DNA from 3 places in the Janthinobacterium sp. GW822-FHT07H11 genome. Region 3 is predicted to be linked to each of the others. Evidence: predicted binding sites of a transcription regulator. Region 3 holds the regulator's gene; each other region holds the start of a gene.

Region 1 (3,272 bases), 200 kb from region 3:
GCTGGCCGAGGTGGCGGCATTGGTGATCAGGTCAGGACCGGTCCAGAACCACACCATGTGGGCGGCCGGCAGGTAGGCAAACGTGAACCACAGCACGACGAAGGCCAGCACGGCGGAAAACTTGGCGCGCTCGGCAAACGCGCCGACGATCAGCGCGCAGGTGATGGCGGCAAACGTGCCCTGGAAGGCGACAAAGACGAACTCGGGAATGACGACGCCCTTGCTGAAGGTGGCGGCGGCGGCAAACGTGCCCTTGGCCGGGTCCCAGATACCGTTCAGGAACAGGCGGTCGAAGCCACCGAAGAAGGCGGTTTTTTCCGTGAAGGCGATCGAGTAGCCATAGATGCACCACAGCACGATGACCAGCGCGAACACCATGAACACTTGCATCAGCACCGACAACATGTTCTTCGAGCGCACCAGGCCGCCGTAGAACAGGGCCAGGCCGGGGATCGTCATCAGGATCACCAGCAAGGTGGAAATCATCATGAAACTGGTATCGCCCTTGTTGGCGACGGGTACGGCGGCAGGGGCCGTTGCCGCTGCGGCAGCCGCGGCAGGCGCGGCGGCATCGGCTACCGGCGTCACGGCCGGCGTGGCAACGGCCGTCGTGGCGGCGGCTGCCGGTTCGGCCTTGGCTGGCGCATCGGCAAAACTCGGCGCGGCGAAGCCAAAGGCACACAGACAGGCCAACCCGGCTAGCAATGTTGTTATATTTTTACGCATCAATATTCCCCTTAGAGCGCTTCGTTGCCGGTTTCACCGGTACGGATGCGGATGACCTGTTCCAGGTTGTAGACGAAAATCTTGCCATCGCCGATCTTGCCGGTACGCGCCGCCCCCTCGATCGCCTCGATCGCCTGGTCGACGATGGCGTCGTCCACGGCCGCTTCAATTTTAGTTTTTGGCAAGAAATCGACCACGTACTCGGCACCGCGGTACAGTTCCGTATGGCCTTTCTGGCGTCCGAAACCCTTGACCTCGGTGACGGTAATGCCTTGCACATTGATAGCCGACAAGGCTTCGCGCACTTCGTCCAGTTTGAACGGTTTAATGATCGCGGTAATCATTTTCATGGCAATCTCGCTTAAAAGGTTTTGGAAACAGTCACTACGAGGCCGGTTTTCGCCAGATTCTTGCCATTCGGTGCCAGCGACGTGATATCGGCACGGACGGCCGCTACCGATACGGTGACGATGCCGGGGAAATCCTTGGTCACGCCCAGCTTGTAGTCGTAATAGCTGAGCGAGTCGTTGTGCTTGACGCTTTGATGGCCCACGTGCAGGTTGAACGTGTAGTCATCGTTCAGCGGCACATTCAGGCCGGCATCGATATACCCGCTGTTTTTACTGTCGGCCACGCCAAACAGGTTGGTCGTCGAGTGCGAATACTTGATGTAGGCGGGACCGAAACCGACCTGGCCATACAGCTCGAAGGTATTGGCATTCGTGCTCAGGCCATTCGAGGGGTAGAAGTAATACAGGCCACCGACGTCGTAGGTGATGCCCGGCGCGAATTCACCGCGCTTGCCGCCATAGATATCCCATTCCAGGTTCGTGTCGCCGCCACCATCCTTGATCCATTTGATGCTCGACAGCCAGGTGCCGACATACAGTCCGGTAGGATTGTGCGTATAGTCGGCACCGCCGCTGACGGCCGGGTTCAATCGGCTTTGCGACAGGCCCCGGTAGCGGTAGTCGCTGCTCAGTGCCACGTTGTAGCTGAGCACATTGTCGGGTACCGCTTCGGCGGCGGCGGGGGCCGCGACCGCATCCTGGGCCATGGCGGCGCCACTCAAGGCGGTCATGGCCAGTGTCAACGCTGCGGCTAAGGTCATGTTCTTGGACAGATTCTTCATGGCGGTTCCCTTTTATTGAACTTTTAAAGCGGTTGAGGTTTAAAATCTTGGCTGAAGATCACAAAGCGTTCATTACCTCTTTAGCAGAATACGTGCCAGCTTCATTGCCACCTTGACAGGTGCATTTCCGTCCATACATACCCTGCGAGCCGCTGGACATGCGGAAAAAGCCTGCCGAAGAGTGATGAATTTACCCATTTTCGCACCACATTAACACTGCTGTGCACCGCAATGGTGCGATGCACATGCCGCACCAATAAAGGACTGACCATGGACATGAATACCTTCTTTAACGACTTGCAAGGCAAGATCCACCAAGCCATCGAAAACTCGCCGGCCAAGGATATCGAGAAAAACGTGAAGTCGATGATGACCCAGGGCTTCGCCCGGCTGGACCTCGTCACGCGCGAAGAATTCGATATCCAGGCCCAGGTCCTGGCCAAGACGCGCGCCAAACTGGATGCACTGGAATTGCGCATGGCCGAACTGGAAGCACGCCTGAACGATCCGAAAGCCTAGAACGATGCCTCCGGCACGCATCGCGCCATGCGCGCCGGACATGGCTTGAGCAGATGCCCATGCGGGCAGGTGCTTTTTTTCGCTCCATTTGCTGGCTCACCTCAAATGCCAGCCGGCTTCAGGGACTAGACTGATCCTGCCCGCGTGCGCGGTGCAGGGGAATCTGATGAGCCTGGCAGTCCTGAAAAGCCGTGCCCTGGCCGGCATGGAGGCGCCCGAGGTGAACGTCGAAGTCCACCTCGCCAACGGCTTGCCCGCTTTTACCATCGTCGGCCTGCCGGATACGGAAGTGAAAGAGTCGCGCGACCGCGTGCGCGCCGCCCTGCAAAACTGCGGGTTTGAGATGCCGGCACGGCGCATCACCGCCAATCTGGCACCGGCCGATTTGCCCAAGGAGTCGGGACGCTTCGACCTGCCCATTGCGCTTGGCATCCTGGCCGCCTCGGGCCAGTTATCCAGCGAGCAATTACAGCACTATGAATTTGCCGGCGAATTGTCGCTGTCAGGCCAGTTGCGCCCGATCCGGGGTGCGTTGGCCATGACGTTTGCGATGCAGCGCGACAAAACCGGCGTGCCGCGCGCCTTCATCCTGCCCCATGCCAATGCCGACGAAGCGGCACTGGTCCGCGACGCCAGCATCTATCCCGCGCATACGCTGCTCGAAGTATGCGCCCACCTTGCCGCCAGCGACAGCCAGACAGCCTTGCAACGCCACCGGCCGGCCTTGCCGTCCAGCACCTTTTCCTATCCCGACTTCGCCGATGTACAAGGCCAGCAACAAGCGCGGCGCGCGCTGGAAGTGGCAGCCGCGGGCGGGCATAATCTCCTGATGGTCGGACCGCCTGGCGCCGGCAAGACCATGCTGGCCAGCCGTTTTCCCGGCATTTTGCCTCCG
Region 2 (3,272 bases), 2.8 Mb from region 3:
AAGTCGCCGCCACCCGCGCAGCCTGCCCGAGGCGGGGATTTTCTTTGTTCCTGCGCAAGGAAACGCTCGATTTCGTGCCGCTTCGACTAGAATCGCGCATTATCTTTTTGCATGATCTTGATGCCATGGCTACCGAATTTTCCCCCGACTTTTCCATATATCTGGCCAGCAGCACGCATATCGACAGCGAGCATCCAGCCGTGCGCGCCAAGGCGGCCGCACTGGCGGCAGGCGCCGTGGGCGACGCCGCCATCGCGGCCCGCTGCTTTGCCTTCGTGCGCGACGAGATCGCCCACAGCTGGGATTACCGGCGCAATCCCGTCACCTGCCGCGCCTCCGACGTCTTGCAGCATGGCACGGGATACTGTTATGCGAAGAGCCATCTGCTGGCCGCGCTGCTGCGCGCCAATGGCATCCCCGCCGGCCTGTGCTACCAGCGCCTGGCCGTGGGGGAAGTGGGGCCGCCGTTCTGCCTGCATGGCTTGAATGCCGTGTACTTGCAAGAATTTGGCTGGTACCGCATCGATGCGCGCGGCAACAAGCCCGGTGTCGCCGCCGCCTTCGCGCCCCCGCAGGAACAGCTGGCCTTTCCCGTGCTGGCGCCGGAAGAGCGCGATCTGCCGGAAATCTGGGCGGAGCCGCTGCCGCAGGTGATCGCATCGCTGACCGGCCATGCGACCGTGCAGGATGTGGCCGCGCACTTGCCCGATATCGAATTGTTGCCGCTGCAAAAATAATCTCAAGAAAGAAATCATGAAAAAAGTGTATGTTGGTCTGTTCGGCCTGATGTTACTGGCCGGTTGCGGCGGCAAGGGCGAGAGCGGCGGTCCATCGAGCGCCGCGCGCCTGGACGGCAAGGAAAAGGGCAGCGAGTTCCTGGCCTATGAACATAATGTCAGCGTCGATACGCACGAGGCGCAAGTGCGGCCCCTGTATGAAAAAGTCGTCGCCGCCTGCAAGGCCGATACGGAAAACGGCTGCCTGCTGCTCGATTCGAGCATCGACAGCGGCCGCTACGTGCATGCGCGCATCAGCATGCGCGCCAAGCCGGCCGGCATCAAGAAGCTCGTTGCGCTGGTCGCGGCCGAAGGCGACGTCACCAGCCAGGGCACCAAGGTGGAAGACCTGGGCCGCCCTGTGCTCGACAGCAAGAAACGCCTGGACATGCTCAAGCAGTACCAGGCGCAGCTGCAAGACCTGGAAAAGCGCTCGGGCACGAATGTCGATGCGCTGATCAAGGTGAGCAAGGAGCTGGCCACCGTGCAGGTGGAGCTGGAACAGGCGACGGCGGCCAATGCCCTGTTGATGCAGCGCATAGACACGGACTTGCTGAACGTGGCCATCAGCGCGGAAGGCAAGCAATCGTTCTGGACGCCCGTCAAGCGTGCGCTGGGCAATTTCACGGACAACCTGTCGGAAGGCGTGGCCAACGCCATCACGGCCATGGCGTATATTTTGCCGTGGCTGGTCGCGTTCGTGCTGCTGTTCCCGCTGGGACGCAAGGGCTGGCGCCGTCTTCGTGGAGCTCCGCGCAAGGATTGATGCGCAAGAATTAAGCCTGCCGCGCACCGTTTTACGGCAATTTGAAACCTGGCTGCACAGTCCTTGTGCAGCCAGGTTTTTTTTCGTGCGGCGAGGGCCGCTTGCACCATGGCGGCCACCTCTTGGTGCTGGCATGCATTCTGCTTTAACAACATGGCAGACCCAGCTCGACCCCACGAACCCATCACAGGAGTCCCCATGTCACGACGCATCATCCTGAAAGCGGCCGCCGCCGGCGCCCTGGCCCTGGCCACCTCCATCTGCATGCAGGCGGCCCTGGCCGCCGATACCATCAAGGTAGGCATCTTGCACTCGCTGTCGGGCACCATGGCCATTTCCGAAACGTCGCTGAAGGACGTGGCGCTGATGACGATCGCCGAGATCAATGCCAAGGGCGGCGTGCTGGGCAAGAAGCTGGAGCCGGTCGTCGTCGATCCGGCCTCGAACTGGCCCCTGTTCGCGGAAAAAGCGAGACAGCTGGTGGCGCAGGATAAAGTCGCCGTGGTGTTCGGCTGCTGGACGTCTGTCTCGCGCAAGTCGGTTTTACCCGTCTTCAAGGAACTCAACAGCCTGCTGTTTTACCCGGTGCAATACGAGGGCGAGGAACTGGAAAAGAATGTGTTTTATACGGGCGCCGCGCCCAACCAGCAGGCGATCCCCGCCGTGGAATATTTGATGAGCACAGATGGCGGCGGCGCCAAGCGCTTCGTGCTGCTGGGCACTGATTACGTGTATCCGCGCACCACCAACAAGATCTTGCGCGCCTTTCTGAGAAGCAAGGGAGTCAAGGATGGCGATATCAGCGAGGTCTACACGCCGTTCGGCCATGCCGACTATCAAACCATCGTCGCCAATATCAAGAAGTTTTCCGCCGGCGGCAAGACGGCCGTCATTTCCACCATCAATGGCGACTCGAACGTGCCGTTCTACAAGGAACTGGGCAATGCGGGCTTGAAAGCCACGGACGTGCCCGTCGTCGCGTTTTCCGTGGGCGAGGAAGAGCTGCGCGGCATCGATGCCAAGCCGCTGCTCGGGCATCTGGCGGCGTGGAATTATTTCGAATCCGTCAAGAACCCCGTGAATACGGCCTTCATCAAGCAGTGGAAGGCGTATGCCGTGGCGCAAAAACTGCCGAACGCGGCTTCGGTGGTGACGAACGACCCGATGGAAGCGACCTATGTCGGCATCCACATGTGGGCGCAAGCCGTGGAAAAGGCGAAATCGACGGACACGGACAAGGTGATCGCCGCCATGGCCGGCCAGAGCTTCAAGGCGCCATCGGGCTTCACCCTGACCATGGATGCGAGCAATCACCACTTGCACAAGCCCGTGATGATCGGCGAGATCAAGGCCGATGGGCAATTCAATGTCGTGTGGAAAACCAAGGAACCGCTACGCGCCCAGCCGTGGAGCCCGTATATCAAGGGTAATGAGGGCAAGCAAAAGCTGTAGGCGCTGATATTTAACCCAGCAGCAACTGCCGGGGTCGGACCCTCAGGGACTAGGCGTCCCCATCCGACCCCAGTCGTCGCCCTTGGGGGCAGCATACGCCCCCGTGCAGTCATTCTTTGGAACGCACATGCAGCTTCTCCCCAAACTGCTGGTCCTCGCCTGCCTGTTGCTATCCTCGCTGGCGCAGGCCGCCATCGCTCCCGACCTGCTCAAGCCGCTGGCTGGCGACGACCCCGATACAAGGGTCGCCGCCGTGGCCCGGATCGCCGCCCTGGCCA
Region 3 (3,272 bases):
TGGCCGCCAATAATGCCACGGGCGTGGTGGAAGTGCAGCAGGCGCTGCGCATCGTCTATCCGCCCAAGCCGCGCAAGAGCGCTGCGGCCAAATGACAGAATGCAAACAAGGAACCCTAATATGAAGAACATCTTGCTGTTGACCCTATTTTCGCTGGCCGTGATGGGCAGCGCGCATGCCGAGAAAGCCGATTCCGAAAAGGAAGCCGTCATTACGGCCCAGCGCGGCCAGGTCGATGACGTCAAGCAGACGCGCACCTTGACGGGCGACGTGGTGCTGGTCAAGGGGACCCTGACCATGAAGGCGGGCCGCGCCCTGATCACGGAAGATCCGCAGGGTTATCAGTTCATTACCTTCTGGGCCGATCCGGGCAAGCTGGCCACCTTCCGCCAGAAGCGCGATGGCGCCGGCGACCTGTGGGTGGAAGGCGAGGCGGAGCGCGTGGAATACGATAACAAGACGGAAGTGGTGAAACTGTTTTCCAAGGCCAAGCTGACGCGCCTGGAGGGCAGCAAGCCCACCGACGTGGCCAATGGCGCCTTCATCTCGTATGACAGCCGCAAGGAAGTCTTCACGATGGAAAATAGCGACAGCGGCACCAGCACCCCGGGCGCCGGCAGCGTGCGCATGGTGATCCAGCCGAAGAACAAGGCACCGGCGGAGAAAGCGCCTGCCGCTCCCGCGCCAGGAAAGAAATAATGGAAAATACACGTTGCGGCAGCACCTTGATCGTTCGCGGGCTGCAGAAAACCTATGGCAAGCGGCAAGTCGTGCATGACGTGTCGCTGCAGGTCGAATGCGGCGAAGTGGTGGGCCTGCTGGGCCCCAACGGCGCCGGCAAGACCACCTCGTTCTACATGATCGTCGGCCTGGTGCCATCGGACGGCGGCAGCATCGATATCAGCGGCGTGGATATTTCCAGCCTGCCGATCCACCGCCGCGCGCAGATGGGCCTGTCCTACCTGCCGCAGGAAGCGTCCGTGTTCCGCAAGCTGACGGTGGAGGACAATATCCGCGCCGTGCTGGAAATCCAGACCGTCGAAGGCCGCCCCCTGAAGAAGGCCGAGATCGAGGAGCGCCTGGATAAATTGCTGGCCGACTTGCAGATTGAAAAACTGCGCGAAAACCAGGCGCTGTCCCTGTCGGGCGGCGAGCGCCGCCGCGTGGAAATCGCCCGCGCGCTGGCCACCGATCCGCGTTTCGTGCTGCTCGACGAGCCGTTTGCCGGCGTCGATCCGATCGCCGTGATCGAGATCCAGCGCATCGTGCGTTTCTTGAAAGAGCGCAATATCGGCGTGCTGATCACCGATCATAATGTGCGCGAGACGCTCGGTATTTGCGACCGCGCCTACATCATCAACCAGGGCTCGGTGCTGGCGTCGGGACGCCCCGACGACATCATCGCGAACGAGTCGGTACGCCGGGTCTATCTGGGCGAACATTTCCGCATGTGAGCCAATGAAACAATCATTGCAGCTGCGCACTTCGCAGCATCTGGCACTGACGCCGCAGTTGCAGCAATCGATACGCCTGCTGCAATTATCGACCCTGGAATTGCACCAGGAACTAGAGCAATTGCTGACGGATAATCCCTTGCTCGAACGCCTCGACGATCCGCTCGACCGTTCGCTGCGCCTGTTGTCCGACGGCGCCTTGAGCTCCACGGCCGCGCCGGCCGAAGCGCCGCCCCAGCCGCCGGGCCAGGAAGCGCCTGCGGCGCCGGCCGAAGCGGAAACCTTCGACGGCGACGGCGCCGACAGCCCGCCCGCCATGGATGGCGGCGACAGCGACTGGAGCGAGGCGAGCCGGGGCAAGGCGCCCGACGACGAAGATGCGCGCCCGCAGCTGGAAGCCCATCACTGCACCCTGCGCGAGCACCTGATGGAGCAGATGCGCGTGACGGTGCTCGAGTTGCGCGACCGCGCGCTGGTCGAGCTGATCATCGACGCGCTCGATGACAACGGCTACCTGGAAGAGTCGCTCGACGACATCCTGGCGCGCCTGCCGGAAGAGCTGGAAATCGACGCCGACGAGCTGCGCACGGCCCTGTCGCTGCTGCAAAGTTTCGATCCGCCGGGCGTGGGCGCGCGCAATGCATCCGAATGCCTGGCGCTGCAGATCAAGCGCTTGCCGCACGTCGCCCTGGTGACGCGGCGCATGGCCCTCGTCATCGTGGAAAAGCACCTGGCCTGGTTTGCCCAGCGCGATTTCAACAAGCTGAAAAAGGCCCTCGATTGCGACGAGGAAGACTTGCGCGAGGCGCAGACGGTGATCCGCCTGTGCAACCCGCATCCGGGCGCCGTGTTCGCTTCCGACGTGTCCGACTACGTGGTGCCCGACGTGGTCGTCAAACGGGCGCGCAATGGCTGGCAGGTCACCCTGAACAACGACGTCATGCCGCGCCTGCGCGTGAACGCCATGTACGCCAATTTATTGAAACAGGGCAAGGGCGAAGGCGCCATGGGCGCGCAGTTGCAGGAAGCCAAGTGGCTGATCAAGAACATGCGCCAGCGCTTCGACACCATCCTGCGCGTGGCGCAGGCGATAGTAGAAAGACAAAAGAACTTTTTCTCGCATGGCGCCGTTGCCATGCGCCCCCTTGTGCTCCGTGAAATAGCTGATACACTGGGTTTACACGAGAGTACTATCTCGCGGGTAACAACCCAAAAGTACATGCTGACCCCGCATGGCATGTTTGAGTTGAAATATTTCTTTGGTAGCCACGTCGCCACCGAAGCGGGGGGTGAAGCATCGTCGACGGCGATACGGGCATTGATCGTGCAACTGACAGGAGCAGAAGACCCTAAAAATCCTTTATCCGACAGTAAGATTGCGGACATGCTGGGGGAACAAGGCATGGTGATTGCGCGACGTACTGTTGCCAAATACCGGGAAGCGTTGAAAATTCCGCCAGTGAGTCTGCGTAAGTGCTTGTAGTTTTTTCGGTTCCTCTGCGGGCCGGAATCGATGGACACCGCACGAACCCGATCATCTTTAGGAGTGTGTATGAATCTCACCATCAGCGGACATCATCTCGAAGTGACACCAGCCATCCGTGAATACGTACAAACGAAGCTGGAACGCGTGAAACGTCATTTCGATCAAGTCATCGATATCGCCGTGATTCTGACCGTGGATAACCTCAAAGAGAAAGAAAAACGTCAAAAGGCCGAAGTCAACCTGCGTCTGAGTGGCAAGACCGTCTATGTGGAAAGCCTGGCACACGACTTGTATGCCGCAATCGATACCCTGATCGACAAGCTCGACAGGCA

Evidence for each region. The regulator sigma-54, encoded in region 3, starts transcription at its own class of promoters, with help from an activator protein. The targets are predictions, from matches to a motif close to TGGCANGNAANCTGCTTT.
Region 1: AC3RCJ_RS04905 (TorF family putative porin) is a predicted target of sigma-54. The motif match lies at 1,939-1,956, and genes of this name have one in related genera.
Region 2: urtA (urea ABC transporter substrate-binding protein) is a predicted target of sigma-54. The motif match lies at 1,672-1,689, and genes of this name have one in related genera.

The regions. Positions count from the first base shown of each region.
Region 1 is NZ_CM179507.1:1,103,339-1,106,610, reverse strand. It holds gene AC3RCJ_RS04915 (ammonium transporter) at 1-726, opposite strand, end outside; gene AC3RCJ_RS04910 (P-II family nitrogen regulator) at 738-1,076, opposite strand; gene AC3RCJ_RS04905 (TorF family putative porin) at 1,088-1,858, opposite strand; gene AC3RCJ_RS04900 (accessory factor UbiK family protein) at 2,129-2,377, shown strand; gene AC3RCJ_RS04895 (YifB family Mg chelatase-like AAA ATPase) at 2,544-3,272, shown strand, end outside.
Region 2 is NZ_CM179507.1:4,525,570-4,528,841, reverse strand. It holds gene AC3RCJ_RS19900 (transglutaminase-like domain-containing protein) at 126-737, shown strand; gene AC3RCJ_RS19895 (DUF4349 domain-containing protein) at 754-1,542, shown strand; gene urtA (urea ABC transporter substrate-binding protein) at 1,741-2,994, shown strand; gene urtB (urea ABC transporter permease subunit UrtB) at 3,122-3,272, shown strand, end outside.
Region 3 is NZ_CM179507.1:901,703-904,974, forward strand. It holds gene lptC (LPS export ABC transporter periplasmic protein LptC) at 1-95, shown strand, start outside; gene lptA (lipopolysaccharide transport periplasmic protein LptA) at 121-699, shown strand; gene lptB (LPS export ABC transporter ATP-binding protein) at 699-1,454, shown strand; gene AC3RCJ_RS04005 (RNA polymerase factor sigma-54) at 1,459-2,937, shown strand; gene hpf (ribosome hibernation-promoting factor, HPF/YfiA family) at 3,007-3,272, shown strand, end outside.